DNA from 4 places in the Kitasatospora sp. NPDC001159 genome. Region 1 is predicted to be linked to each of the others. Evidence: riboswitches for the same ligand, from Rfam matches in the RefSeq annotation. Region 1 holds a riboswitch; each other region holds the start of a gene.
What was found. A riboswitch is a leader RNA that binds a small molecule or an ion and turns the genes downstream of it on or off. The one in region 1 is predicted to bind cyclic di-AMP.
Positions count from the first base shown of each region.

Region 1 (7,247 bases):
GCTGATCACCCGGTTCGGCGTCGAGGGCCCGGCCGCCCTGGCCGGGCTCGCGGACCTGCCGCCCTCCACGGTGGTGGCGCACCCGCTGCTCGGCAGTGTCACGGTGGGTGCGCTGGGCGAGGTGGCGCTGATGGAGGCGACCGTCCACCTGCTCGACCTGATCGCGGCGGTCGGCGGTCCGGCGCCTGCCGAGGGGGCGCTGGACTTCACCCGGGACCTGCTGGCGGAGGTCGCCGATCCGGTGGCCTTCATCGAGGCGGCGGCGGGCCGCAGTTCGGCGCCGGTGCTGCCGGTGATCCGCTGACCCCCGGCGGCGGTCGCTCGTGCTGGTCAGTCGTATGATCAGCGCCAGGAATCGGTAGCAGTGGGGGCGTCAGTGGATTCGTTGTGGAACCTGTGGTGGTTGGTGCCCGCCGTGCTCTACGGCAGTGGGTCGGTCACCGCGAAGGTCCGCCGGTCCCTGAAGGTCCGCCACGAGCGCAAGTTGGAGCTGCTCGACGCCACCCAGCGCCGGGAGCTCGCCCTGGAGACGGCCAACCGTCCGCCGGAGCCGGTCTGCGGCTGCACCCACCACCTGGCCAAGCACGACAAGCAGGGCCGGTGCCACGAGGTGGTCGAGACGCCCACCGCCTGGGACGCCGACCGCCGCCCGCTGAGCTACGAGCCGCGGCCCTGCAACTGCCAGCAGTACGTGGGCCCCGAGCCGTTGGGCACGGTGTTCGCCCCGGAGCTGGTCGACCCGCGCTGAGCTTCGGGCCGGGCGGCTCTCCGCACCCCGGTGGGTGCGGGGAGCCGCTTCGGCTTTGCGGCCGAACGAGAGCGCGGCTCCAGCCGAGTGCGAGCGCGCTCAGGCGGTCGGAGGCGCCGTTGAACAGGTCCTGGTCGCCGGGGAACGTGCCGGTGTCGGAGCACTGCCAGAAGGTCTGGTAGCCCCAGCCGTTCGGCAAGGTGCCGACGGTCGAGGAGTAACGGGCGATCCACAGGGGGGTTGGTGGCGCCGAAGCCGCCGTAGTTGCCGATGCAGCTCGACCACCAGTGCTCCAACCCCGGCTACGCCCTGCTCGGCGCACTGGTGGAGAAGCTGCGCGGCGAGCCGTGGGAGGAGGTGCTGCAGCGCGAGGTGCTGGAGCCGCTCGGTATGACCCGCATCACACCGCTGCCGCAGACCCCGCACGCCAGCGGCTTCGCGGTGCACCCGTGGGCCGGCGTGATGCAGCCCGAGCCGCTCACCGACACCGGCGCGATAGCGCCGGCCGGCCGGCTCTGGTCCACTGCCGCCGACCTCTGCCGCTGGGCCGCCTTCCTCGCCGGTGGCGCGGGTGAGAAGGTGCCGGCCGAGATACGCCGGCCGGCCGCCGCGTCGGACGGCGACGGGTCGGCTGGCTACGGCCTGGGCCTGCAGCTCCAGCCGTGGACGGCCGGCTGCGGGTCGGCCACGGCGGCTCGATGCCCGGCTTCCTCGCCTCGCTCTTGTCAGCGAGCAGGACGATGTGGCGGCCGTCACGCTCGCCAGCACCACGGCCGGCCTCAGCCTCGGCCAGGTGGCCCGCGCGACCTGACGTGATCATCGCCGAGCACGAGCTGCGGATCCCCGAGCCCCGGCGGCCCTTCGTCGACGCCGACCCGGAACTGCTGGCGCGGATCGGCCCCTGGCACTGGGGCACCAGCGCGGTCGAGCACCTGCGAGCCGGCCGTGTGATGGAGCTCACAGCGCTGGGTGGCGCGGCCCGCACCTCACGGTTCCAGTCCGAGCCGGACGGGACCTGGGCCGGGCTGGACGGCTCCTACGTGGGCGAGCCGCTGCGCGTGGTGCGCCGGGCCGACGGCACGGTCGACGACGTGGACCAGGCCGGCTTCGTCCACACCCGCACCCCGTACGATCCGGCAGCCGGGGTGCCGGGCGGCGTCGATGCGCAGGGCTGGCACGCAGGCTGACTACCGCTCAGGTCGGCATGCCCAAAGGGCGGGCGCGCCAGCCCGAACCCACGACCCGCACGGCGCACCATCGGGCGGTGGCTGCCGCACTGAGCCCGGCGGGCGGCGCTGGCGCGCACTCATAGGGTCGTAACCACATCGTTATCAAGCACCATTGTGGATCATTCGGACAATCCGGCCGAGTCGTGACCCAGCTCACGATGGCTTGTGCTGATGGCTCCGTGCCGTTTACGGTCCTTCTCGTTCGTCTCTGTACGAAACGAACCCCGCTCTCCGGAACGCCGAATCCTGCCGCCGGATCGGGCGGGCACGTGCACCCATGAAGCACCACGGCAGGGGCGGGGGACCCACAGGTAAGTCGCCTCACCGGACTGGTTCCGGCGGGGCTAGGGGTAAAGCCGCGCCTCTGCGCGGCCGGGCAACTCCAGCCCGAACCCGACAGCTCACCTCGCAGGCGTGGGAGAGGAATCGCACTTCATGCTGCCCGTCAACGCTCGCCCCAGCCTGTTCGCCGCCGGTTCCATCAAGCGCATCGTCGCGGCCGCCGTGGTCGTCGGCGTCGGCGCCGGCATCCCGGTGGTCGCCGCCACCGCCGCGAACGCCGCCCCCGTCAAGTCCGCCCCTGTGCACTCGGTCAAGGCCGCCGCCCCTCAGGCGCCCGCTGGCTACACCGTCCAGAGCGGTGACTCCCTCACCAAGATCGCCACCACGCACAACGTGCAGGGTGGCTGGCAGAAGCTCTACGCCCTCAACAAGTCCGTGCTGACCAACGGCCCGGACAAGATCTACCCGGGCCAGCACCTGACCCTGGGCGTGGCCGCCCCGGCACAGGCCCCGACTGCGCCGAAGCCCGCCGCGGCTCCGGCCAAGCCGGCCGCCACCCCGGTCGCCCCGGTCGCCAACACCCCGGCCGCGCTGCAGGCGCTCGCCGCCTCGATCGTCCCGGCGAACCAGCTGGCCTCGTTCGACCAGATCATCAGCCACGAGAGCGGCTGGAACATCCACGCCACCAACCCGAGCTCGGGTGCCTACGGCCTGCCGCAGGCGCTGCCCGGCAACAAGATGGCCTCGGCCGGTTCCGACTGGCAGAACAACCCCGCCACCCAGCTCAAGTGGGCCCTGCAGTACATGAACACCGTCTACGGCAGCCCGAACGCCGCCTGGGCGTTCTGGCAGGTGCACCAGGCGTACTGATCGGACTTCTCCCGATCAGTACGGCCTGATCGGACCTGATCGGCCTGTTCGAACCGATGGGTCTGAGCGAGTGCCGCCCGCCAGCCGGATGTCCGGCGGCTGACGGGCTGCCAAGCGGCCACCTGACTCGCCCGGTTCACGTTGCGCTGCGTGAGCCGGGCCGTCGGCGTACCCGGGGTCCGTACGGGACCGCGGCGCGGTTGCTTCGTCAGGTGGCGGCGTTTGCGGCGGTCACGCCTTGGATGTCGCGCTCGCGCATGATCCGCTCGACCTTCTTCCGGTTGATCGCACGGCCCTTGCGCCGCAGTGCGGCGTGCACGCGCGGGGCGCCGTAGGCACCGCGCGAGGAGGCGTGGATCTCCCTTATCTCCTCGGCCAGTTCGTCCTCTGTCCGCTGCCGCTCGGCGGCAGCCGGCCGACCGGCGAGCCAGGCGTAGTAGCTGGCCCTCGGGAGCCCGTCCCAGTATCAGGCTGTCCAGTTCAGCGGGGAACTTCCAAGGCCGGGTAGTTAACGTTTCCGCAGGTCACGCAAGGGAGTTGAAGGTTTCTTGATATAGAGCAACGGAGCTCGTTGGTACAGGCAGTCGTCCAAGACAGCTTGTCCCGCAAGGAGCTCCGTTGCCTGTTCATTCTGTCTCGCAGCCAGCGCTGTCGGCCATCACCCGTACGGTGACTGTGGCCGCGGGCCGGTTCGCTCCCGGACATCTGGGAGCGCTGACGCCGATCAGGTCCTGAGCCGCATCAACCAGCGCCGCCGGCCACCGGTCCTCAAGCCGCTCGCTGACTCCTCCTACCTCTCGGTCATCGGCGGCGTCCCGGTGCGCGTCATCGAAGCCCGGGTGAGCGTCACCTGCACGGACGGCAGCACCTTCGAGGGCTCCTGCCGTCTGGCCACCACGCTCCTGGACGCCCGCCACTACCCGGCCGACCGCCTCGTGCGTCTCTATCACGAGCGGTGGGAGCACGAGAGTGCCTACTACGCCTTGCGCCACACCATCCTGCACGGACGCGTCCTGCGCTCGCACGACCCCGCCGGCGTCGAGCAGGAGATGTGGGCCCTGCTCACCCTCTACCAGCTCCTGCGCCGCACCATGGTCGAGGCCGCGGAGTCCCAGCCCGGCACAGATCCCGACCGCTGCGGCTTCACCATCGCCTTCCAAACTGCCCGCGACCTGCTGGTATGCGCGGAAGGAATCCTCGGACAGGGCATCGGAGCAATCGGCCGCCGCGTCCTGTCGACGCTATCGCTCACCCGGCGGTCCCGCGTCAGCACCCGCAAGGTGAAGTCACCCATCTCGCGCTACGCGGAACGGAAACTGGACGGCCGCCCTGACAGCAGCCGGGCCGTGACCTCGACGACGATCACTCTCCTGCCGCCTCCGCCACCGCAGCCCGCGCTGCCCACAACGACCGTCCCCCAGTACGCCGGTCCCGGAAAGACCAGCAGCCGCATGGTTCGCGTCCTGGCCATCCTGCAGGCAGAGCCCGAACGGCTGTGGCGCGCACGGGAGATCGCCGAGCTGCTCGGCGACGTCACCCTCGTCGCCACCTACCGACAACTCGCCCGCTGGACTGAGAGAGGAATGATCAAGAGAGTCCGCACAGGCCGCTACACGGCTATCGCCCAAGACCGCAGATCCCTTGCGTGACCTGCGGAAACGCTAACTACCCGGCCTTGGGGGAACTTCACTGGGCAACATTACCTCGATCACCGAGAACACCGGAACCACCACCCTCACCTGGAACGGCGAGGACAAGCTCGCCTCCGTCGTCAAGACCGGCCAGCCCTCCGGGACGTCGTACCTGTACGGCGCGGACGGCAACCAGCTGATCCGCCGCGATCCCGGCGCGACCACGCTCGAACTCGGAGCGGACGAACTCACCCTCAACACCGGCACCGGCACCGGGTAGATGTCCGACGTCCGGTACTACAACTCGCCCGGCGGTCTGACGATCACCCGGGTGACGGCCACCGGCGGCGGCGCCCTCGTCCACCAGGCGGCCGACCCGCATGGCACCAACGGTGTGCAGACCGGCACCGACGCCGCCCAGACGACTGCCCGCCGTCCCACCGATCCGTTCGGCAACCCGCGCGGCACCCAGCCCGCGCCGAGCAGCTGGGCCGGTGACAAGGGCTTCGTCGGTGGCACCCTGGACACCGCCACCGGACTGACCAACCTCGGAGCGCGCGAGTACGCCCCCGGCCACGGACGCTTCCTCAACCCCGACCCACTCCTCAAGGGTTCCGACCCCAGCAGCGGAACGACTACGCCTACATGGTCGGCCTTATGCGCGCGCCTGTGCTGGCGGTCGGCGACGGGGCGCTCGGGTTCTGGAAGGCCCTGCGCGAGGTCTTCCCCGACACGCGCGAACAAAGATGCTGGGTCCACAAAACGGCCAATGCCCTGGACGCCATGCCGAAGTCGGCCCAGCCGGCGGCGAAGAAGGCGATCCAGGACATCTACAACGCCGAGGACCGCGAGCACGCCGAACAGGCCGTCCAGACCTTTGCCAAGCTCTACGGGGCGAAGTTCCCCAAGGCCGTCAAGAAGATCACCGACGACCAGGACGTGCTGCTGGAGTTCTACGACTACCCGGCGGAGCACTGGATCCATCTGCGGACCACCAACCCGATCGAGTCGACCTTCGCCACCGTCCGGCTCCGCACGAAAGTCACCAAGGGCGCCGGCTCTCGCGCCGCCGGCCTGGCGATGGTGTTCAAGCTCGTCGAGTCGGCCCAGGCCCGTTGGCGGGCCGTCAACGGCGCCCACCTCGTCCCGCTCGTCCGCGCTGGAGCCCGCTTCGAGCGCGGAGCCCTGATGGAGCCTGACCGAGCGCGGCATAATTGCCACGATGCGCGGAAATCGATGGTCTCGCCGATTCCGGCCAGGCGATACTGGTCCGCCATGACGAGCGATGAATACTCGGCCGGTCCTGCGTTGCGCCGAGTTCTGGCTAAGGCAGGCGGACCGGAACTGCTGGACCTGCTGGCCAAGGGGCTGACCGGGACGGATCTGACCACACTACTCCTGGAAGTCTTCCGACGCCGCGCCGATCGGCTCACCCCGGCCGAGGTGATGCGGCGCTATCGCACCGACCGGTTCGTGACCCCGGCCCCGACAGGGTTCGCGCAAATACGACGAGCCGAAGACTTCCTGCTCTCGGCGCTGCCGGATGACTTCCAGATGCTCACCTTGGCCCCGCTCGTCCCCCTGGCAGCGCATACGGCGGTCGCGACCGTCGACCCGCGCAAGGTCGTCGCCACCATTCGTGGCAGCGAGGTCGCAGCCGACCCGACCAATGCCCTGGCCCTGGAGGCAGCCCAGCGGAGATCCCAGGCCCTGGCCGCCGATCCCCGCTCGGCCGTGCCGGTCCGGATGGCCGCCAGCCAACGAGTCGTGCGTGCCCAGCACTTCGACGCGCCCGGCATGCTCGCCCACTTCCAACTATTCGCCCTGGTGACCGCCGGCCGGGACACTGGCAGCCGGGCCTTCGAGCAACAGCACCTGGTCGAGCACCTACATTTCGCCGTCCGGGCGATGGCACGTGCTGGAGTGCGCCAGACCGAGATCCGCATCACCTGCCTCGACGAGTCCGCCGCTCCGATCCTGGCCCGCACACGTACAGAGCTGGCCGGAACACCGGGCATTGACATCATCGATGATCCTAACCGGGTGACCGGACGGGGCTACTACACCGACCTGTGCTACAAGATCTACGCAACCATCCACGGTCAGCAACTGGAGATCGCGGACGGCGGGTTTGTCGACTGGACCCAGCGCCTCACCGGAAGCCACAAAGAACGCCTCCTGATCAGCGGATTCGGCGTTGACCGACTCGCCACAATGCTGACCCCACCCACCGACACCGAACCATCACTTCCGCGCCAGACCAGCTAGCAGATCCACAGGTTTTGACAATTTCTCCAGGAATGGGCTTCCGAGCTCAAGCGCTTCGGCCACGAGCCGAGGAACCCGGTGGAGGAATGCCACTTGCGGCGGTCCGTCTGCAGGACCGACAGCACCGGGTTCTGTGACGGCAAGATGGCGGCTACGCTCGGGATGACCCCGGAGAAGGAGGAGGACAACCAGACCTTCCTGCACCATGCGATAATGGTC
Region 1 is NZ_JBSFJV010000062.1:40,890-48,136, forward strand. It holds gene ACWC9T_RS27375 (maleylpyruvate isomerase N-terminal domain-containing protein) at 1-304, shown strand, start outside; gene ACWC9T_RS27380 (hypothetical protein) at 404-748, shown strand; partial or broken gene ACWC9T_RS27385 (GH25 family lysozyme) at 831-1,035, opposite strand; gene ACWC9T_RS27390 (serine hydrolase domain-containing protein) at 1,019-1,564, shown strand; gene ACWC9T_RS27395 (DUF7586 domain-containing protein) at 1,561-1,935, shown strand; cyclic di-AMP (ydaO/yuaA leader) riboswitch at 2,285-2,407, shown strand; gene ACWC9T_RS27400 (LysM peptidoglycan-binding domain-containing protein) at 2,392-3,129, shown strand; gene ACWC9T_RS27405 (IS3 family transposase) at 3,338-3,508, opposite strand; gene ACWC9T_RS27410 (transposase) at 3,870-4,778, shown strand; partial or broken gene ACWC9T_RS27415 (hypothetical protein) at 5,041-5,358, shown strand; partial or broken gene ACWC9T_RS27420 (transposase) at 5,418-5,954, shown strand; gene ACWC9T_RS27425 (hypothetical protein) at 7,191-7,247, shown strand, end outside.

Region 2 (7,247 bases), on a different contig from region 1:
GAGATGTCCACCATCACCACCCCGCCGGAGGAGCGGCACCCGGTGCTGACCTTCGTCGGACCGTACGACGAGAAGCAGATCTCGGCCGCGATCCGGCGTGAACTCCTGCGCGAGGGCCAGGTGTTCTACATCCACAACCGGGTGGAGTCGATCGACAAGGCCGCCGCCCGGCTGAAGGACCTGGTGCCCGAGGCGCGGATCGCCACCGCGCACGGGCAGATGGGGGAGACCCAGCTGGAGAAGGTCGTCGTCGACTTCTGGGAGAAGGAGTTCGACGTCCTGGTGTCGACCACGATCGTGGAGTCCGGCATCGACATCTCCAACGCCAACACCCTGATCGTCGAGCGCGGCGACACCTTCGGCCTCTCCCAGCTGCACCAGCTGCGCGGCCGGGTCGGCCGTGGCCGCGAGCGCGGCTACGCGTACATGCTGTACCCGCCGGAGAAGCCGCTCACCGAGACCGCGCACGAGCGGCTGGCCACCATCGCCCAGCACACCGAGATGGGCGCCGGCATGTACGTCGCGATGAAGGACCTGGAGATCCGCGGCGCGGGCAACCTGCTCGGCGGCGAGCAGTCCGGGCACATCGCGGGGGTCGGCTTCGACCTCTACATGCGGATGGTGGGCGAGGCGGTGGCCGAGTTCCGCGAGTCGCTGGCGAACGGCGGCGAACCGGAGGAGGAGCCGCTGGAGGTGAAGATCGAGCTGCCGGTGGACGCCCACGTGCCGCACGACTACGCGCCCGGCGAGCGGCTGCGGCTGCAGGCCTACCGCTCGATCGCGGCGGTCAACTCGGAGGCGGACATCCAGCAGGTCCGGGACGAACTCGTCGACCGCTACGGCAAGTTGCCCGAGCCGGTGGAGAACCTGCTGCTGGTCGCGGCGCTTCGGCTGTACGCCCGGCGGTGCGGGATCTCGGACATCACCCTGCAGGGCTCGAACATCCGCTTCGGGCCGGTGGAGCTACGAGAGTCCCAGCAACTGCGGCTGAACCGGCTCTACCCGCGCAGCCAGGTCAAGGGAACGGCCCAGCAGTTGCTGGTACCCCGGCCGAGCACCGGCCGGATCGGCGGCAAGCCGTTGGTCGGGCGGGACCTGCTGGGCTGGTGCTCGGAGTTCCTGTCGGCCATGTTCGACGACCTGGCGGGGGCGAAGAAGTAGCACCTGGCCGGTCGACGGTCCACGGCGGCCTCGGGCTTCGGCCCGGGGCCGCCGTTCTGCTGGGTACGGGGGCTGTGCGCGGGCCGCGGTGGTGAACGGAGGCGTCAGCCGATCTTCCACTGGCCGACCTGGTTGGCGAAGCCGTTGTCGAGGCGAACTGGACCTTGTCGAGCTTGGTGCCGTCCGGGACCTCGAAGGTGACGAAGCCCTTGCCGGTCTCGCCGGGGGCGATGTCGGTGGGGGTCTGGAAGGCCGGGCCGGCCTTGGTCTCCTCGAGGTTCGGGAACGGGTGTCGTACGCCGTCGGTGGGCGGGGCTCTGCGGGTGCCGTTCGGGCGTGGGAAGTCGGCGGGGCCGACTTCCGGTGTGAGTGGGAGTGCGTCCGGCCCGGCGGGCTGCTCGCCGGGGCGGGTAGGTTCGAGGTGTGACGACGAATGTTCCGGGCTCGAAGTTGATCCTGCTGACCACCACCCACCGGGTGGCTCCCGGGCTGCTGGCGTGGCCGGCGTGGGAGGCGTTGCGGTCGGCGGGGCGGGTGTTGGTGGGGGAGGAGGGGCATCCGCAGGTGGCCGCGGTGCGGCAGGCCGGGGTGGCGGTCGAGGTGGTGGGGGCGGAGTCGGCGCCGGCGTTGGCGCGGCTGTTGACCGAGCAGCCGGCGGAAGCGGGGCCGACGGTGTGGCTGGGGAGTCCGGACGGGGATCCGGGGCTGACGAACGCGCTGGCGCGGCTGGCGGTGGAGCACGTCGGGGAGGTGCCGGAGATCGAGGTGCTGCCGGGCTCGTACGACCTGCCGGGGTCGCGGCTGCTGGACCTGGTGTCGGTGATGGACCGGCTGCGTTCGCCCGGCGGGTGCCCGTGGGACGCCGAGCAGACGCACGAGAGCCTGGTGAAGTACCTGGTCGAGGAGGCGTACGAGCTGGTCGAGGCGATCGAGGAGGGGGACCGGGACACGCTGCGCGAGGAGCTGGGCGACGTGCTGCTCCAGGTGTTCTTCCACTCCCGGATCGCCGAGGAGCACCCGACCGGGCCGTTCACGATCGACGACGTGGCCGGGGACATCGTGGAGAAGCTGGTGTACCGGCACCCGCACGTGTTCGGGGACGTCGAGGCCGCGGGCGCCGCCGAGGTGGAGGCGAACTGGGAGCAGCTGAAGGCGGCCGAGAAGGCGGACCGGGAGTCGGTGCTGGACGGCGTGCCGGCCGGGTTGCCGGCACTGGCGTACGCGGCGAAGCTGGTGTCCCGGGTGCGCCGGGCGGGGTTCGAGGGTGTGCCGGACGCGCCGTACGAGCTGCCGGCGGAGCTGACCGCGGAGTCGGCGGGCCGGCTGCTGCTCGCGGTGGTGCAGCGGGCGCACGACGCCGGGGTGGATGTGGACGCGGCGTTGCGCTCGGCCGCGCGCGGTTACCGGGACGCAGTGCGCGCGGCCGAGGGGCTCAAGCCGGAGTAGTCGGCTCAGGCCGCCGTGGCGGTGTGCTCGGCCGGGCGCCGCTGCGGCGGGACGAGTTCGCCGATGGCCTCGCCGATGAGGGCGACGAGTTCGGCGAGGCGCTCCAGGTCGAGGTGGTCGGGCAGGTCGGCGAGGGAGACGATCCGCTCGCCGTTCGGGCCGGCGACGCAGAAGAGGTCGATCGGCCCGAGGTGCTTCTCGGCGGTGTCGACCAGGGCGGCGACGTCGCTGGGGCGGCGGATGTCTCCGCAGACGCCGACGACGGGGCAGCCAGGCCGGTCGAGTTCGGCGGCGAGGTCCTCGGCGATGCCGACGTGGGTGTCGGCGATCAGCATCCCGGCGGCGCCGGCCGCGGTGAACCGGCGCGCGAGGCCGGCTCCCGAACCGCCGTCGAGGACCGCGATGACGACGACTGCCCCGCTGACCCGCATGGTCTGCTCCTCCCTGTGGGCGACACCGCACCGGCGCCCACGCGTACTGCGGAGGATCGTAGGCACGTCCTGACCCTCCGCAACAGGGATTACCCCGCAGGTGACCAGACTCACGCCTGCCGCCCGACCAAGAGCTGTCCAAGAGCCGCCCACGGGCCGTCCCCGGAGCGTTGGCGGCGTGCCCGCCCGCCGCCGGCGGACCACTCGTGCGCCGTTCGCGGACGGTTGACGGTCAGGGCGCGCCGGGCCCAGCGGTTACGGTCGACCCATGCCTGCTCAGCCCGACGCCGCCCAGCCCGCCCCGCAGCTCTTCACCTGGGAGTTCGCCGCCGATCCGTACCCCGCCTACGCGTGGCTGCGCGAGCACGCCCCGGTGCACCGCACCAAGCTGCCGAGCGGGGTGGAGGCGTGGCTGGTGACGCGCTACGCGGACGCCCGGCAGGCGCTCGCGGACAGCCGGCTGTCGAAGAACCCGGCGCACCACAGCGAGCAGGCGCACCGCACCGGCCGGGTGGGCATCCCGGGGGAGCGGCAGGCGGATCTGATGACCCACCTGCTGAACATCGACCCGCCGGACCACACCCGGCTGCGCCGTCTGGTGTCGAAGGCGTTCACCCCGCGCCGGGTGGCCGAGTTCGAGCCGCGGGTGCAGCAGCTCACCGACCGGCTGATCGACGGCTTCGCGCAGCGCGGTTCGGCGGACCTGATCCACGAGTTCGCCTTCCCGCTCCCCATCTACGCGATCTGCGACATGCTGGGCGTGCCGGCCGAGGACCAGGACGATCTGCGTGACTGGGCGGGCATGATGATCCGCCACCACGGTGGGCAGCGCGGCGGCGTGGGCCGGGCGGTCAAGCGCATCCGCGCCTACCTGGTGGACCTCATCCACCGCAAGCGGGCCGACCCCGGTGACGACCTGATCTCCGGCCTGATCCGGGCCAGCGACCACGGCGAGCACCTGACGGAGAACGAGGCCGCCGCCATGTGCTTCGTGTTGATCTTCGCGGGGTTCGAAACCACCATCAACCTGATCGGCAACGGGACGTACGCGCTGCTGCGCGATCCGGGGCAGCGGGCGCTGCTGCAGGAGTCGGTGGTGCGCGGGGAGACCGCGCTGCTGGAGACCGGTATCGAGGAACTCCTGCGCTACGACGGGCCGGTGGAGCTGGCGACCTGGCGGTTCGCGACCCGGCCGCTGACCATCGGCGGGGTGGACATCCCGGTCGGTGATCCGGTGCTGGTGGTGCTGGCGGCGGCGGACCGCGACCCGGCCCGGTTCGCGGACGAGAACACCCTCGACCTGGCCCGGACCGACAACCCCCACCTGGGGTTCGGGCACGGCATCCACTACTGCATCGGTGCCCCGCTGGCCCGGCTGGAAGGGCGCGCCGCGCTCGCCACGCTGCTTTCCCGACTGCCCGATCTCCGGCTGGCTGAAACCCCGGAGAATCTGCGCTGGCGCGGCGGTCTGATCATGCGTGGATTGCGCGAACTTCCGGTCGAATTCAGTCCCGAGATCCGGTCTCCGCACGCCGTTCCCGAGGCTCCGGCACACTGACGTGAAGTCGCTGATGTGCCTTTGATGCCGGTATGAAAGCCCATCAATAGGGACAAACAGGCGCCACTGGTAGGCGATTGATCACATGCCGTAATTTCTGTGTGATGTCGGTGATATGAGCTTGTGATTGGTCTGAAGATCTGTCTAGTCTCCCTGGAGTTCGCAGCTGCGGACCTCGTGCGCGGAACGCCGAATCCTGCCCGCCGCGTCACGGGAAACCGACCAGAACCCTGGGCAGGGGCGGGGGAACCAGGTTTGTTGCCGTCCTCCACGGCTTGGGGTGAAGCCGCCCGAGCGGAACCGTTTCCGCATGCGGCGGCCGGGCCACCTCCCGGTCCGAACCCGACAGCTCACCTCGCAGGCGTGCGGAGAGGGACGTCTTCATGCTGTTCGTTGGAACTGGCCGTCACCGTCGTCGCACCCAGACCGAGAAGGCCATCGCCGTCGCCGGTGTGGCCGGCGTCGGACTCGCGATGCCGCTCCTCGCCGCCACCGGCGCCTCCGCCGCCCCGGCCTCCGCCTGGGACTCCGTCGCCCAGTGCGAGAGCGGCGGCGACTGGAGCATCAACACCGGCAACGGCTTCTACGGCGGCCTGCAGTTCACCTCCAGCACCTGGAAGGCGTTCGGCGGCACCGCGTACGCCTCGCAGGCCAACCAGGCCAGCAAGGCCCAGCAGATCTCGGTCGCCGAGAAGGTGCTGGCCTCCCAGGGCCCGGGCGCCTGGCCGGTCTGCTCCCAGAAGGCGGGCCTGAGCAAGGGTGGTGCCCCGGCCGTGGTCGACACCTCCTCGGACGCCAAGCCGCAGTCCGCCCCGCAGCAGCAGACGCCCAAGCGGCAGGCCCCGAAGCAGCAGGCCCCCAAGCCGGCCGCGAAGCCAGCCCAGCAGCCGGTCCAGCAGTACGCTCCGAAGCACGCCGCTCCCAAGCAGGCCGAGGAGCCTGTCGAGCAGTCGGTCCAGCAGTACGCTCCGAAGCACGCTGCCCCGCGCGCCGCCCAGCCGGTCCAGGCCGGCCCGGCCGGCCACGACTACACCGTCCACTCCGGTGACACCCTGTCGGGCATCGCCGCGGCCCAGGGCGTGTCCGGCGGCTGGCAGGCGCTGTACGACGGCAACCGCGGCACGGTCGGCGGCGACCCGAACCTGATCGTGCCCGGCCAGGTCCTGCACCTCGGCTGAGCCGGGTCCACAGGGCCTCGGGTGACGCTCCGAAGGACTCGGACAACACCCCGGGAGCGAAGGGGGCCACGCCCGGCCCCCTTCGTCCGCATTCGTCCGCGGCAAAGGGACAAGCTGGGACAAGCAGGTGAACTACCGGCGGGTAGTGGGCCACACGCTGAGACGGAGCCGAGGTCGACGTGGCCCCGGGAGCCCGGGCGGTTAGGCTCTGGTCGTAACGACTCCGCAATCATCCCGCCGGCAGCCACCACCGTCGGCCGGACCCTGCTTCCGCAAGGAGATGCCTCGTGCCGTCCATCGATGTCGTCGTAGCCCGTGAGATCCTCGACTCGCGCGGCAACCCCACGGTCGAGGTCGAGGTCGGCCTCGACGACGGCAGCACCGGTCGTGCCGCTGTCCCGTCGGGTGCCTCGACCGGCGCCTTCGAGGCGCTGGAGCTGCGCGACGGTGACAAGAACCGCTACTTCGGCAAGGGCGTCGAGAAGGCCGTCCTGGCCGTCATCGAGCAGATCGGCCCGGAGCTGGTCGGCTACGACGCCACCGAGCAGCGCCTGATCGACCAGGCCATGCTCGACCTGGACGCCACCCCGGACAAGTCCTCGCTCGGCGCCAACGCCATCCTGGGCGTCTCGCTGGCCGTCGCGCACGCCGCCTCCGAGGCCAGCGACCTGCCGCTGTTCCGCTACCTGGGCGGCCCGAACGCGCACGTCCTGCCGGTCCCGATGATGAACATCCTCAACGGCGGCTCGCACGCGGACTCCAACGTCGACATCCAGGAGTTCATGATCGCCCCGATCGGCGCGGAGTCCTTCTCCGAGGCCGTCCGCTGGGGCGTCGAGGTCTACCACACCCTCAAGGGCGTGCTGAAGGAGCGCGGCCTGTCCACCGGCCTCGGCGACGAGGGCGGCTTCGCCCCGAACCTGGACAGCAACCGCGAGGCCCTCGACCTCATCATGGAGGCGATCCAGAAGGCCGGTTACGTCCCCGGCCGTGACATCGCCCTGGCCCTGGACGTCGCCTCCTCCGAGTTCTTCAAGGACGGCGCCTACCAGTTCGAGGGCAAGGCCCTCTCGGCCGCCGAGCTCATCGAGTACTACGCCGAGCTGGTCGCCGCCTACCCGCTGGTCTCCATCGAGGACCCGCTGGACGAGTCGGACTGGGACGGCTGGAAGGCCATGACCGTCAAGCTGGGCGACAAGGTCCAGCTGGTCGGCGACGACCTGTTCGTCACCAACCCGGCCCGCCTGGCCAAGGGCATCGAGACCGGCACCGCCAACGCGCTGCTGGTGAAGGTGAACCAGATCGGCTCGCTGACCGAGACCCTGGACGCCGTCGAGCTGGCCCAGCGCAACGGCTACCGCTGCATGATGTCGCACCGCTCCGGCGAGACCGAGGACGTCACCATCGCCGACCTGGCCGTCGCCACCAACTGCGGCCAGATCAAGACCGGCGCCCCGGCCCGCTCCGAGCGCG
Region 2 is NZ_JBSFJV010000092.1:2,582-9,828, reverse strand. It holds gene mfd (transcription-repair coupling factor) at 1-1,161, shown strand, start outside; gene ACWC9T_RS32680 (MazG family protein) at 1,585-2,607, shown strand; gene ACWC9T_RS32675 (SDR family NAD(P)-dependent oxidoreductase) at 2,613-3,038, opposite strand; gene ACWC9T_RS32670 (cytochrome P450 family protein) at 3,307-4,596, shown strand; cyclic di-AMP (ydaO/yuaA leader) riboswitch at 4,807-4,974, shown strand; gene ACWC9T_RS32665 (transglycosylase family protein) at 4,980-5,774, shown strand; gene eno (phosphopyruvate hydratase) at 6,062-7,247, shown strand, end outside.
Region 2: another riboswitch for cyclic di-AMP. It lies ahead of ACWC9T_RS32665 (transglycosylase family protein); the one in region 1 lies ahead of ACWC9T_RS27400 (LysM peptidoglycan-binding domain-containing protein).

Region 3 (7,247 bases), on a different contig from region 1:
GGCAACGACGTCATGCCGTTCTTCGACCAGGACGGCGTGCACGAGATCTACCGCAGCTGGCGCCGGATCCTCGACGAGTACCCGGGCCAGCGGATCGGCGTCGCCGAGGCCTGGACCCCGACCGTCCAGCGCACCGCCAACTACGTCCGCTCCGATGAGCTGCACCAGGCCTTCAACTTCCAGTACCTTGGCACCGATTGGGACGCCACCGCGCTGCGCGAGGTGATCGACCTGTCCCTCGACTCGATGCGCCCGGTCGACGCCCCCACCACCTGGGTGCTGTCCAACCACGACGTCACCCGGCACGCCACCCGCTTCGCCAACGAGCCCGGCCTCGGCACCCAGATCCGCACCCCCGGCGACCGTTCGCTGGGTCTGCGGAGGGCCCGTGCCGCCACCCTGCTGATGCTCGCGCTGCCCGGCTCCGCGTACGTCTACCAGGGCGAGGAGCTCGGCCTGCCGGACGTCACGGACCTGCCGGACGAGGTCCGCCAGGACCCGTCGTTCTTCCGCCAGGCCGGTCAGGACGGCTACCGCGACGGCTGCCGCGTCCCGATCCCGTGGTCCGGCACCGAGGCCCCGTACGGCTTCGGACCGGTGGCGGGCGGGCCGTCCTGGCTGCCGCAGCCGGCCGAGTGGGCCGCGCTGAGCGTCGAGGCGCAGACCGGCGACCCGACGTCCACCCTGGAGCTCTACCGCAGCGCGCTGGCCGTCCGCCGCGCGCAGCCCGACCTGGGCGCGGGGACGGACGTCGAGTGGCTGGAGGCGCCCGAGGGCACCCTGGCCTTCCGGCGCGGGTCCTTCGTCTGCACCGTGAACACCACCGGCGAGCCGGTGCGGATAGCGGCGCCCGGTCGACTGCTGCTCGGCTCGACCGAACTCGTGGTGAACGGCGGCGAGACGGTGCTCGCTCCGGACAGCACCGGCTGGTGGGCGGTCTGACGTGGGTGCAATAGGCTCTGGGCCCGTGACTACGGCGCGACTCTCAGACATCGCGGCGCAGGCGGGGGTCAGCGAAGCCACCGTCTCCCGCGTACTCAACGGCAAGGCGAACGTCTCCGCCGCGACCCGGCAGACCGTGCTGGCCGCGCTGGACGTGCTCGGCTACGAGCGGCCGACCCGGCTGCGCCAGCGCAGCGCCGGGCTGATCGGGCTGATCACGCCGGAGCTGAGCAACCCGATCTTCCCCGCGCTGGCGCAGGTGATTGAGCAGGTGCTCAGCCGGCACGGCTACACGCCGGTGCTGTGCACCCAGACGCCGGGCGGGTCCACCGAGGACGAACTGGTGGAGATGCTGGTCGACCGGGGCGTGGCGGGCATCGTCTTCGTCTCCGGGTTGCACGCCGACTCCACCGCCGACCACGACCGGTACGCCCGGCTGGCCGGGCGCGGGGTGCCGTTCGTGCTGATCAACGGGTACAGCGAGCGGATCGACGCGCCGTTCATCTCGCCGGACGACCGGGCCGCGATGTGGATGGCCGTCCAGCACCTGGCCGAACTCGGGCACGAGCGGATCGGGCTGGCGGTCGGGCAGCGGCGGTACGTGCCGGTGCTGCGCAAGATCGAGGGCTTCACCGCGGCGATGCGCGAGGTGCTCGGGCGCAGCCGGGAGGAGGCCGAGGAGCTCGTCCACCACACGCTGTTCAGCGTGGAGGGCGGGCACGCGGCGGCCGGCGCGCTGCTCGACAAGGGCTGCACGGCGATCGTCTGCGGGAGCGACATGATGGCGCTCGGGGCGATCCGGGCGGTGCGGCAGCGCGGACTGTCGGTGCCGCAGGACGTCTCGGTGGTCGGCTTCGACGACTCGCCGCTGATCGCCTTCACTGAACCGCCGTTGACCACGATCCGCCAGCCGGTCGAGGCGATGGCCACGGCTGCGGTGGACGCGCTGCTGGAGGAGGTCGGCGGGAACGCCGCCCAGCGCGGGGAGTTCATGTTCCAGCCGGAGCTGGTGATGCGCGGGTCCACCGGGGCCTGCGCGCGCTGAGCACCGGTACCGGACGGTCAACCGAAGGGCCCCGGGGGGCAGTTGCTGACGCTGTTGGTGAATTCGGGGTCCTGATCATTTCGCCCCGTCGAGCTGTTGCTCGGCGGGGCGAAGTCGTGCGAAGTGGCTGGTGCGGGTGCGGGCCCGTGGTGTGTCCGTCAGGTGGGCGTCGATGCGGACGAGGTTGATCGCGGCGCCGGTGAGCTGGTGCTGGAGGCTGGTCTTGGCCAGGCCCTGGTAACGGGACCTGCGCAGGCCGCAGCGTCCGACGCCCTGGGAGATGGTGCCCTCGACCCCGGCGCGGATCTTGTAGCGGTCCTTCCAGGCGTCGGTTCGCTGCTCGGTGCGGGCGGCGTGGACGGCTCCGTGTTCGTCCCGGTGTCGTAGGTTGAGCTCGCGTCGTTCGGCCTTGGGTGCACGCTCCCCCGGGCCTCGACGTCATAGGGGGTGACCAGGCGCGTCGCGCCCGGCGGCCGGTCTTTTGGTCCCGGCGCACCACCTCGCCCCCGACCAGGTGGAAGTGCTGGACCCAGATCTGCCGCAGCACCTGGACCTGCGGCAGGTCTCGCAGCTCTCGTGGCGCGTCGGGCGAGGTCACGGCCTCGAAGAGTCGCATGCCGTCCGTACCGATCCGCCGTCCCACCTCCTCCCGCCTGGCGCGGGACTTCGGGAAGCGGGACTCCTCAGCTCGGGTCGCGTAGTGCTGGAACCAGTTCGGGTCCGCTACCTCCACCAGCCAGCCGGGGGCGGCCTGGGCGAGCGCGTTCAACGCGGATCGCACCCCCTCGGCCACCATCTCCAGCCAGCTGAGCTCACGGGCCGCGGACAGCACACGGGTGGAGTCGGTCCGGGCCCGGACCGCCGTCTTCAGCAGGCCCTTGGCCCGGGCCGCGTCCAGGATGCCGTCCAGCACCCGTCGCCCGACATCCGCCTCGACCAGACGGTCCCGGAACTCCGGCAGCACAGAGAAGTCGAAGCCCGGGTCGCCGAGTTCCAGCCCGAGGGCGTACTTGAAGTCGATCCGGGCCCGGACCGCCTCGGCGGCCTGCCTGTCGGTTAGCCCCTCCACGAACTGCAGCACCAGCACCAGCGCCAACCGGCCCGGCGACCAGGCGGGGTTGCCCCGCGCCGGGAACAGGTCGGCGAACTGCTCATCCGTGAACAACACTCCCAGCTCGTCCCGGATCCGGATCGCCAGGCTGCCCTTCGGGAACGCCGCCCGAGCCACCCGCACAGTCTCCGCCGGCACCTCACCCGGCACGCTCGCACGCATCGACACCCCGCACCCTCCCCCAAACGACAACGTCGGCCTTCAAGACCACAACCAGGTCTTGAAGGCCGACGTCACGCACAGGCCCCGAATTCACCAACAGCGTCGGCAGTTGCTCTCCGGGGCCCTTCGGCGTTCGCCCACCCGCCCGCTCCGGCCGGTCAGCCTTCCTGGGCGGCCGGGCGGTCGGCGGTGAGTCGGTGGCCGCCGGCCGCGTCGCCGGTCCGGGGCTCGGTGCGGCGGCCGCGGGCCAGGTAGTCGCGCAGGACCAGTTCGACGGCGTCCTGCGGGTTCTTGGTACCGGAGAGCAGCATCGCGTCGATCGCGAGGTTCGCATCGAGTGTGATGGTGACCTGGGCCATGGTGACTCCTCCTCGGGTGCAGAGCAGCAGCATGCCCGTCGGGGCGGGCTTTCACCATGCGAATACGCGAACCCCCGGGAGGAGCGACCGGACTCTCCCCGGGGTTGGCGGGTGACGGCGGACGGATGGCAGACGGTGAAATCCGTCATCCGTTGTGTGTCATCCGTCCGCCGTTGTCTGTTGCACGTCAGCTGCCAGCAGGCGGCTGCCAGTACGCCGTTGCTCAGACCCGGCCGGCGAAGTCCGGGGCCCAGTTGGCGATGGTCTGCTCGCGGACGCCCGCGCTCGGGTTGGCCGCCTCGACGTACTTGCCGCCGCCGATGTAGATCGCGACGTGGTAGACGCCGGAGTCCTGACCGTTGTTCGACCAGAAGAGCAGGTCGCCCGGCTTCAGGCTGTCCAGCGAGACGTGGGTGCTGGCGGCGGCCTGGTCGGCGGCGACGCGCGGAAGGTTGATGCCCGCGGCGCGCAGCGCGGCCTGGGTCAGGCCGGAGCAGTCCCAGCCGCCGTTGCCGGTGCCGCCGTAGACGTAGGCCTGGCCGACCTTGGACTCGGCGAAGGACACCGCGGCGGCCATGCTGCCGGTGGCAGCCTGGGCCTGGGCCTGGGCCTGGGCCTTGGCGGCCGGCTTCGAGGCCTGGGTCTTGGCGGCCGGCTTCGAGGCCTGGATCTGGGCGGCCGGCTTGGCGTTCACGGCACCGCCGTTCGCGGCCTGGCCGGCCTTCTGGGAGCGGTTGAACCAGCTGAAGTCCGAGCCGGACCCGGTGGACGAGGAGGACTTGTCGGCCTGGGCCTGGTCGCCGTCACCGAAGGTCAGGCGCTGGCCCGGGTAGATGGTGTTCGGGCCCTCGGTCAGGGTGCTGCGGTTGAGGTCGTACAGCCGCTGCCAGCCGCCCTGGACGTTGTGCTTGGCGGCGATCGAGGACAGCCAGTCGCCCGCGACGACCGTGTAGTCGCTGCTCTGGGCCTGGGCGGGCGCGGCCGGCTTGGCGGTCTTCGCGGCCGGGGCCTGGCTCGGCGCGGGCTTGGCGGCGGGCTTGGCGGCCGTGGCGGCGGAGGTGTCGACGGCGGCCGGGGCACCGCCCTTGGTCAGACCGGCCTGGATCGAGCAGACGGGCCAGGCGCCGGGGCCCTGGGAGGCGAGGACCTTCTCGGCGACGGCGATCTGCTGGTCCTTGGTGGCGAGGTTGGCCTGCGGGGCGTACGTGGTGCCGCCGAAGGCGGCCCAGGTGCTGGAGGTGAACTGCAGGCCGCCGTAGAAACCGTTGCCGGTGTTGATGGCCCAGTTGCCGCTGCTCTCACACTGGGCGACCTTCTCCCAGGTGGCGACGGAGGCGGCGTTGGCGGTGCCGGTGGTGAGGCAGGGGACGGTGAGGCCGACGCCCGCGACGCCGAGGGCGGCGATCACGCGACGGGTACGGCTGGACAGGCGGGTGCCGTTGGTGGGAAGCATGAAGACGCGGTCCTCTCCCACGCCTGCGAGGTGAGCTGTCGGATTCGGGCTGGAGTTGCCCGGCCGCGCTGTGGGCGCGGCTTCACCCCTAGCCCTGGACCGTTCCGAGGAACTGCCCGGGGCGACTTACCTGTGGTTCCCCCGCTCCTGCCGTGGTGCGTTTTCGCGCTGCCAGGACATCCGACGGCAGGACTCGGCGTTGCGGATGAACTGGGTCCGTGTGGCCACGAACGGGGAGCACGTTAAGCAGACTTAAGTTCAAACTGCAAATATCTGTGATGCACATCACGGTTTAGTAGAAATTGCCAAATAGGACACGAATCATGATCGTAAATGATCGTTTTCCGGCAATGTAACTGTGGATTCCCGCAATTGTCTTCGCCTCAGAGGTGAGGTGATGGGGCGTAGAAGTGTGCGGCGGCGTGCCCGGCGCGGCGGGGGAGTGATCGTGATTCGAGTGCCGGGATGTGGCCCTGGCATTCCCGTTCAAAAAGCGACATAACGGACATTTTGTGCCATTGTTCTCCCGGCTCCCGTAATTCCCGGGCCGGGACAAGCAGCAGGTGTGGGGGTGAAGGCGGGAGGAGCGGGCATGCCGAAGGGCCCGGAACGAAGCCGTTCCGGGCCCTTCGGTGTGCGGGAGAGTGCGCGACGGTCGTCGCAGGCCTCCTACTAGGCCTCCACGGGCCCCTGGGCGGCCGCGTGGGCGCCGCGCGAGCCCTCCTCGGCCGAGGCCGCGGCCTCCGCCTCGGCCCGGGCCAGCTCCTCCGCCGACGGCGTCGGCAGCGCGGCCAGGTAGGTGGAGGCGATCAGCTGGCCGACGGTCGGGTAGGCACCCAGCGGTGCCGCCGACGGGCAGCCGGTCTCCTCGGCGGCCGTGGCGAGCAGCTCCGAGTCGGCCTCGGGCCCGATCACCAGCGGGGCCAGCGCCGGGCGCTGGGAGCCGGTCTCCTTGAGGTGGCTGACGGCCCCGGCCACCGAGCCGGGCACGTCGAGCGCCGCGGCGACGACCGGGACGGCCAGTCGGGCGGCCAGCAGCACGCCGGTGATCCCGGCCGCGGCGGCCGCCTCCTCGCCGCCGACGGTGGTCAGGACCACGCCGTCCGCGGCGGTCGCGATGGCGAACAGCCGGGCCCGGTCGGCCCGGGCCAGCCCGGCCTCGGATAGCCGCACGTGCACGGCCTCGGCCAGCAGCGGGTGCGGGCCCAGCGTGTCGGTGACGGTCGCGCCGTGCTCGGCGGCGAGGGCGTGAAGTTCGGTCAGGAAGCCGTGCGGCCCCGGTGCCAGCGGCACCACGACGGGCGTGGGCAGGCCGGCCTCGGCGGCCGTGGCCAGCAGTTCGGCGACGGTGCGGTCGTCCCCGTCCTCGCCCTCGGTGCCGTCCGCCGGGAGGTAGCCGGCGGCGGCCTGGACGCCGCTGTGCTCGCTGCGGACGATCGACAGCAGTTCCTCGACGACCGAACGGGACTCCGGCCCGGCGGTCGCGGGCACGGCGAGCACCAGGGCCGGCGAACCGGTGGGGATCTCGGGGCGCTCGGGGCGGCGGTGGCGCCCCCGCGCACGGGAGCCTGGAGTACGGACGGGCAGTGGTGCGCCCGGGATGGCTGCGGTGCTCATGCCGGAGATCGTAGGACATCTGCCCGTCAGGCCTGCAGTCGGTTGCCGTACGGGTTTCGGGTGGTCGCGGTGCGGAGGTCGTGTCTCCGTCGTGCCGGTCCGGGCGGTTTGCCTACAATCCGGACATTCCTCGCCCAACCCCCGCGTGGACGTCCGCAGTTGCCCTGACGTGCCGCACGGGGTGTTCCGTTGCACCTGTGGTGCGTGAGATGTCTCACAGTCGGAGGGTGGCCTGACGGAGGGTCACGGGGGTGCGACTCCCGGCATTCGAAGATCAACATTTAGCGGGGGGCCGCTCACGGCCGGTTATCGAAAACCCGTCGATTCAGTCGACTATGTCCGTTTACGTACCGTCAGGAGAAGGGCCCGTGAAGAGTTCGAGGCGGCCGGTAAAAGGCCTCGTGCACCTGCAATGTCCCGTGCTGATGCACGTGCACAGCGGCTATCATCGCGTCAAGTGAGGCGTTGTGCCGGACCGGTACGGGGCCGGTCCGTTCGTTGGCGGTGCCGGGGCGCCGCGCTGGACGACAACTCCGGAGCTCTTCGGGAGACTTCTAT
Region 3 is NZ_JBSFJV010000007.1:133,407-140,653, forward strand. It holds gene ACWC9T_RS06300 (glycoside hydrolase family 13 protein) at 1-942, shown strand, start outside; gene ACWC9T_RS06305 (LacI family DNA-binding transcriptional regulator) at 968-1,987, shown strand; partial or broken gene ACWC9T_RS06310 (transposase) at 2,063-3,266, opposite strand; gene ACWC9T_RS06315 (hypothetical protein) at 3,419-3,619, opposite strand; gene ACWC9T_RS06320 (transglycosylase family protein) at 3,843-5,093, opposite strand; cyclic di-AMP (ydaO/yuaA leader) riboswitch at 5,080-5,250, opposite strand; gene ACWC9T_RS06325 (hypothetical protein) at 5,745-6,689, opposite strand; gene ACWC9T_RS06330 (DUF397 domain-containing protein) at 7,246-7,247, shown strand, end outside.
Region 3: another riboswitch for cyclic di-AMP. It lies ahead of ACWC9T_RS06320 (transglycosylase family protein); the one in region 1 lies ahead of ACWC9T_RS27400 (LysM peptidoglycan-binding domain-containing protein).

Region 4 (7,247 bases), on a different contig from region 1:
ACCACGCCTCGCTGCTGCCCTGGGCGCACGCCGGGCTGGAGGTCGACTACCTGCGGGCGCCGCGCTCGCGGGCTGAGGCGGTGGCCGCGCTGGACGCCGCACTCGCCGGGGCGCCCGAGGGGCCGAAGCTGCTGTGCGTCACCGGGGCCTCCAACGTGACCGGCGAGCTGTGGCCGGTCGCCGAACTGACCGCGACCGCGCACCGGCACGGCGCCCGGGTGGTGCTGGACGCCGCCCAGCTGGCCCCGCACCACCGGGTCTCGGTGCGCGAGCTGGACGTCGACTGGATCGCCTTCTCCGGTCACAAGCTGTACGCACCGTTCGGGGCCGGGGTGCTGGCCGGGCGGACGGACTGGCTGGACGCGGCCGACCCGTACCTGGCCGGCGGCGGGGCGACCCGGACGGTGGCGCGGGAGGTGGACGGCTCGGTGGCCGTCCAGTGGCACACCGGCCCGGCCCGGCACGAGGCCGGCTCGCCGAACGTCATCGGCGCCTACGCGATCGCCTCGGCCTGCCGGGCGCTGACCGAGGCCGGCTTCGACGCGCTGGAGGCCCGGGAGCGGCAGCTGGTCGAGCGGCTGACGGCGGGGCTGGCGGAGATCCCGCAGGTCAGGGTGCTCAGCCTGTTCGGCGCGACTGGTGACGTTCAAAGCGCCGCCCGGGTGGGCGTGCTGTCCTTCGTCGTCCAGGGCTGGAACAGCTCGCACTTCTCGGCCGCGCTGTCCGCCGAGTACGGCATCGGGGTTCGCGACGGACTGTTCTGCGCCCACCCGCTGGTACGCACCCTGCTCGGGGAGGAGTCTGGGGTGACACCCGGTCCAGTCCCCGTGTGCGGGGCGCCCGAGCCCTCGCTGCCGGGCGAGCGCAGCCTGAACGCGATCCGGGTGAGCTTCGGCGCCGGGACGCCGGACGAGCACATCGAGCGCTTCCTGACCGCCGTCCGCGAGCTGGTCACGGACGGCGCGGCCTGGAACTACCGCAACGAGGGCGGCCGTTGCGTCGCCACTGTGCAGATCGACAGGGGCCGTCGCGAGGGCTGAGTCCTACTCGTCCAGGCCGAGGGCGAAAGCCGCTTCCAAGTCGTGCTGCGAGTAGGTGCGGAAGGCGATCTGGGTCTCGGTGTGGGCCACGCCCGGGACCTTGTTGAGCCGGCCCGGGATGACCTCGGCCAGGTCGTCGTGGCGGCGAACCCGGACCATCGCCACCAGGTCGTAGCCGCCGGTCACCGAGTACACCTCGCTGACGCCCTCGATGGCAGCGATGGCCTCGGCGATCTCCGGGATGCGGTCGACACTGGTCTTGATCAGGACGATGGCGGTGATCACTGTTCGGGCTCCTTTGTGGGGTGCGGCCAGGGTATCGGGCCTCAGTCGGGGCGTCTCGGGGGGCGGCCGACGACGGTGCACGCGTAGAGGAAGCCGGCCGAGAAGCCGATCACGTGGACCAGGTAGGCCACCCCGGGCCCGGCCGAGTGCACGGACCACCACTGCAGGGCGAACCAGAGGCCGAGCACCAGCCAGGCCGGGAAGCGCAGCGGGAGGAAGAGGAGCAGCGGGACCAGGGTGGTCACCCGGGCGCGGGGGTGGAGGCGCAGGTAGGCGCCGAGCACGCCGGAGATCGCGCCCGAGGCGCCGATCAGGACCCGGGTGGAGCCCGCCGAGTGCGCCTCGGCGAGCGCGAAGCCGTACGAGGCCAGGCTGCCGGCCGCCAGGTAGAAGAGGAGGAACCTGGCCCGGCCGAGTCGACGTTCGACGGTGGGGCCGAATACATAGAGGAAGAGCAGGTTGCCCAGCAGGTGCAGCCAGCCGGCGTGCAGGAAGAGCCCGGTGAGGGCGGACACCGCCGGGTGCTTGCCGGGGGTGGGGGCGACCGGGCAGCCGGGGACCGGGTCGGGGGCCTCGGCCAGCTGTTCGGCGGTCAGCGGGTGTCCGGCCAGCAGTTCGGCCGGGACGGCGCCCCAGCGCTGCTCGTACCGCTGTTCGGCACAGACCCGCGCCTGACCCCTGCTGTACAGCGGGTTGAGCCCGGCTGCCGGGCCGAGCAGGAAGACCAGGGTGTTGACCGCGATCAGGGCGTAGGTGACCGCCGGGGCGGTCACCGCCGGGCGGCCGTCCCGCGCGTCGGTGTGGTCGGGGGCCGCGAGTGCCATGGGGCCAAGCATCCCTCCGGATGCTGCAGGTGACACGGCGGTTTACGGCAGGTGGACTACCCCTCGTGTTCCGGTAACCGGTGGTCGTGGTGGTTGCCCCAGGCAATAGGCTGGGGGCGGGCATTCCCGCCTCCCGCCGCCGACGCCGGGGCTCCGGGGGGAGCGCCTAGCCCACCCAGGGACCAGCCGAGAGGATCCCCGATGACTGTCCCCGCTCTGACCGCCGAGACGCGCTGGCGCTGCACGCTGTGCGGCAACCTCACCCGCTTCGACGTGACCCGCACCGCGCGGGTGACCGAGTTCCTGCACTTCGACCTGGCCGGCGAGTCCAAGGTCGAGGAGACCGAGGTGCTCAGCGAGACGATCGAGTCGGTGCGCTGCCGCTGGTGCAACGCGGTGGACCAGGTCGAGCTGGTGGCCCGTCCGGGCGCCGAGGGCGCGGAGGCCCACGCCGAGCAGGGCTGATCCCCGCCGGTGCGGTGGGCGGTGCGCGACGCGCCCGTCCGCCGCACGGGACAATACAGACAAGACGCACGGAGCGTGACGACAGGGGCGGCCGCGGCCGCACCCGCTGGACCAGGATCGGAGCCGAGGACGTGGTGGACGCAGCGAAGGAGCCCGCCGAAGCGCAGGGGCTTCAGCCCGCTGCGCCGATATCGGAGCCGGCCGCCGAGGCGGCCCCGTCCGGGGCCCCCCTCCCGGAGGGGGCTGACCCGGAGACCGCCGGTTCCGGTGAGTCCGGAGCCCCGGACGCCGCTGCGGAGCGTGTGGTCGAGAAGCTCGACCGGCCGCTGCCCGAGGGGGTGCGCCGGCGCGTGGTCGGGCTGGCCTCGGACGCGCTGGGCGGACTGCCGTCGGCGGAGCTGCCGCAGAGCCTGCGTCAGTACGTCAAGTTCACTCCCGCGCGCCGGGCCAAGTACGCGGCCACGGCGCTGGCGGCGGCGCTGGAGTCCGAGCCGGCCTTCCGGGGGCGCATAGCGGAGCGGCTGCGACTGGGCCAGCCGGACCTGGTGAAGGCGCTGGAGTCGGGCACCGTTCCCAGCGCCGCTGATCCGATGGACGTCGCGGCCGCCGCCTACCTGGTGCGCTCGGTCGGCTGGAGCCGACTGGTCACCGAGGCCGGCGAGGAGGCCGAGCGGGCCGGCGCCGAGGACGCGGCCGCGGAGGCCGGCCGACTGGTGGAGAAGCTGCAGGCCGAGCTGGCCGAGGTGCGGGCGGCCGCGCGGGCCGACCTGGACCGGCAGCGCGCGGAGTTCGAGGGCGTCCGGCGGGAGGCCGAGTCGCTGCGCAAGAAGGTGCGCTCGCTGGAGAGCGACACCCGGCGGGCGCAGGCCGAGACCCGGCGGGTGGCCGGGGAGTTGGAGGCCGCGAAGGCGCAGGCGGCGAGCGAGCGCGGCGCGGCCGAGAGCGAGGCGCGCCGGCTGCGGCACCGGGTCTCCGAGCTGGAGAACGTCGTGGAGCAGGGCCGCCGTTCGGCCCGCGAGGGGCGCAGCGTCGAGGACATGCGGCTGCGGCTGCTGCTGGACACCGTGCTGCAGTCGGCGCAGGGGCTGCAGCGGGAGCTGGCGCTGCCGGTCTCCCAGATCCGCCCGGCGGACCTGGTCGAGGCGGTGGTGCCGGGGGCGGCCTCACCGCACGACGTGGCCCGGCGCGGCCTGGCGGAGGACGACCCGGCGCTGCTGGACCAGCTGCTGGCGATCCCGCAGGTGCACCTGGTGGTGGACGGCTACAACGTGACCAAGACCGGCTATCCGACGCTGCCGCTGGAGCAGCAGCGGATCCGGCTGCTGGGCGGGCTGGCGATGCTGGCCCAGCGCACCCAGGCGGAGGTCACCTGTGTGTTCGACGGGCAGGACCTGGACGTTCCGGTGATCATGGCGCCGCCGCGCGGGGTTCGGGTACGGTTCAGCCGGACCGGTGAGACCGCGGACGAGCTGATCCGTCGTCTGGTGCGTGCCGAGCCGCAAGGCCGTCCGGTGGTGGTGGTGTCCACCGACCGGGAGGTGGCGGAGGGCGTGCGCAAGGCGGGCGCGCGCCCGGTTGCCTCGGTGCTGCTGCTGAACCGGCTGGCCCGGCCCTGACCTCGGTCCGGGCGGGGTGACACCTGGTCATTGCCCGTTTTGCGAGGGTGTGCGGATCCCGTGAAGTCAGCGTGGGAACCGGACTTCACGCCTTCGGGGGAGTGGCAAAACGGATAGATCTTCACTAGGGTCTGGCGTCAAACCTATTTTCCGGAATCTCACCCGATCTGGTGAGTCCGTTGGAAGAAGGAGCCGGTCCCTTGGCCTCCCACCGCCGTCCCAAGCAGCCGAGCCGCGCGCGGGTCTCCGTGCTCACCGCTGCCGCTGCGACCGCGGTCGCCCTTTCCGCCCAGGTGGCCGCGCACGCCGCGCCGCAGCCGAACAAGGCTGACGTCAAGGCGCAGATCGACCAGCTCCAGGAGGAGCAGGAGCAGGCGGCGGAGAAGTACAACGGCGCCAAGGAACGGGCCGACCAGCTCCGCAAGCAGGCCGACCAGCTGCAGGACCAGGTGGCCCGCAGTCAGGAGCAGATGACCCAGCTGCAGACCGGCCTGGCCGAGGTGGCGGGCGAGCAGTACCGCACCGGTGGCATCGACCCGTCCGTCCAGCTGATGCTCTCCTCCGACCCGTCCGGCTACCTGCAGAAGGCCTCCAGCGTCCAGCAGGCCAGCGCCAGCCAGACCGAGGCGCTCAAGGGCCTGCTCGACCAGCAGCGCCGACTGGACCAGGAGAAGGCCGAGGCCGCCGCGGTGCTGGCCTCGCTGGACTCCACCACCAAGGACCTGAACCAGGCCAAGGCCGACGTCAACCAGAAGCTGCAGGCCGCCCAGGACCTGCTGAACTCGCTCAGTGCCGCCGACCGTGCCGCACTGAAGGCCCAGCAGCAGCAGGACGACCGCGCCTCGCGCGGCAGCGCCCGGGTCGACCTCAGCAGCCTGCCGCCGGCCAGCGGCTACGCGGCCGTGGCCGTGGCCAAGGCGATGAGCAAGCAGGGCTCGCCGTACGTCTGGGGCGCCACCGGGCCGAGCACCTTCGACTGCTCGGGCCTGATGCTCTGGTCGTACGCCCAGGCCGGGGTCTCGCTGCCGCGCACCTCGCAGGAGCAGGGCAACGTCGGCACCGCGGTGCCCTCGCTGGACCAGGCTCAGCCCGGCGACCTGGTCATCTACGGCAGCGACCGGCACCACGTCGGGATGTACATCGGCAACGGCATGGTGGTCCACGCGCCGCACACCGGGGACGTGGTGAAGGTGATGAAGGCCGACGCGATGCCGATCAACACGATCCGCCGGGTCTGACGACCCGACACGCCCGAAGGGCCGGCTTCCGGCCCTGTGATCCGCGCCACCCTCCGACCGGGGGTGGCGCTTCGGGTTTACGGGTTCAGCGTCCGGCTGGTGAGAACAGATCAGCTTTGTGTGCAGCAGCGATCACCATCGGTCATTTTCACAAAAGAACATGGGCAATCTTCCGACTTTTTTCTGACAAGGATTTGAACGGATCACGGTTCAGTTACTAGGGTCGTGCCCCGAACCACCGCACTGTCGATCACCCAGCCTGGGTGGCGGCGGTGGTTTCCGTCGAGTTCGCGAAACAGCGGGGCAGGTCGAAGCGACTGTCCGGCAGGGGAGCCCAGTGGTCGGGGGCGCTGCGGAGCGGAGCCGGGGAACCACGTTCCTCCGGGGTGAATCGGCGCCAGGCCGGCCGGTGGAACGGCCGTGAGGCGTCGTAGGGCATGCTTCCGGCCCGAACCCGTCAGCTCACCCGGTAGGCGGACTAGGAAGAAGGAGTCCGCCTTCGTGGCGTCCCATCGTCGTCCCAAGCCCGCCAGCCGCGCCCGTGTCTCGATCCTGACGGGTGTCGCCGCGGCAGCCGTCGCCCTCTCCGCGCAGTCCGGCGCGCACGCCGACCCGCAGCCGACCAAGGAGCAGGTCAAGGAGCAGGTCGACCAGCTCAACGAGCAGGCCGAGCAGGCGACCGAGAAGTACAACGCCGCCCAGGAGAAGCAGCAGGCGCTGGAGAAGCAGGTCTCCGGCCTGCAGGACCAGGTGGCCCGGCAGCAGTCCCAGGTGACCGACCTGCAGGGCGGGCTCGCCGAGATCGCCGGGGAGCAGTACCGCAACGGCGGCATATCCCCGACCGTCCAGCTGATGCTCTCGTCCAAGCCGGACAACTTCCTCAACCAGGCCGGTGCGCTGAACCAGGCCGGTGACACTCAGAAGAACCAGCTGAAGGAGCTCCAGGAGCAGCAGCGCAAGCTCGACCAGGACCGCACCGAGGCCCAGGGCAAGCTCGCCGAACTGGAGTCCACCACCCAGCAGCTGAAGGCCTCCAAGGAGGAGGTCCAGAACAAGCTGAAGGCCGCCCAGGACCTGCTCAACACCCTGACCGAGCAGGAGCGCCAGGCGATCCGCCAGGCCGAGGAGAAGGCCGCCGCCGACGCCAAGGCCCAGGCCGACGCCGCCGCGAAGGCCGCCCAGCAGCAGGCCGCCTCGGACCGCGCCTCGCGCGACAGCGGCCGCACCGACATCAGCTCGGGCTCCTCGTCCTCGCCGGTCGTCAAGCCGGCCGCGCCCGGCAGCTCGCACGGTGCCGCCGCGCTGGCCGCCGCCGCCAGCAAGGTCGGCAGCCCGTACGTCTGGGGCGCCACCGGCCCGAGCTCCTTCGACTGCTCCGGCCTGATGGTCTGGGCGTTCAACCAGGTCGGCGTGTCGCTGCCGCGCACCTCGCAGGAGCAGGCCGGCGCCGGCACCCGGATCGGCTCGGACATCTCCCAGGCCCAGCCCGGCGACCTGCTGATCTTCTACAGCGACGCCCACCACGTCGGCATCTACGCGGGCAACGGCCAGGTGCTGCACGCGCCCAAGCCGGGTGCCTCGGTCCGCTACGAGGCGGTCTCCAACATGCCGCTGGCCTCCATCGTGCGGGTCTGATCCCCGCCCGGGCCGTTCCGGGCCCGGTCCTCCATCACGGAGGGCCGGGCCTGCGGCTTTTCCGGCGGCTCGGGCGAATGTCCGATTTGGGGTCAAATATTCGAGTAGGCGGGGGTTTGGACTCACTTGCCCGGACTCGCTAAC
Region 4 is NZ_JBSFJV010000044.1:49,176-56,422, reverse strand. It holds gene ACWC9T_RS22695 (aminotransferase class V-fold PLP-dependent enzyme) at 1-1,040, shown strand, start outside; gene ACWC9T_RS22690 (Lrp/AsnC ligand binding domain-containing protein) at 1,044-1,325, opposite strand; gene ACWC9T_RS22685 (rhomboid family intramembrane serine protease) at 1,367-2,149, opposite strand; gene ACWC9T_RS22680 (hypothetical protein) at 2,351-2,614, shown strand; gene ACWC9T_RS22675 (NYN domain-containing protein) at 2,917-4,230, shown strand; gene ACWC9T_RS22670 (NlpC/P60 family protein) at 4,431-5,468, shown strand; cyclic di-AMP (ydaO/yuaA leader) riboswitch at 5,807-5,959, shown strand; gene ACWC9T_RS22665 (NlpC/P60 family protein) at 5,970-7,103, shown strand.
Region 4: another riboswitch for cyclic di-AMP. It lies ahead of ACWC9T_RS22665 (NlpC/P60 family protein); the one in region 1 lies ahead of ACWC9T_RS27400 (LysM peptidoglycan-binding domain-containing protein).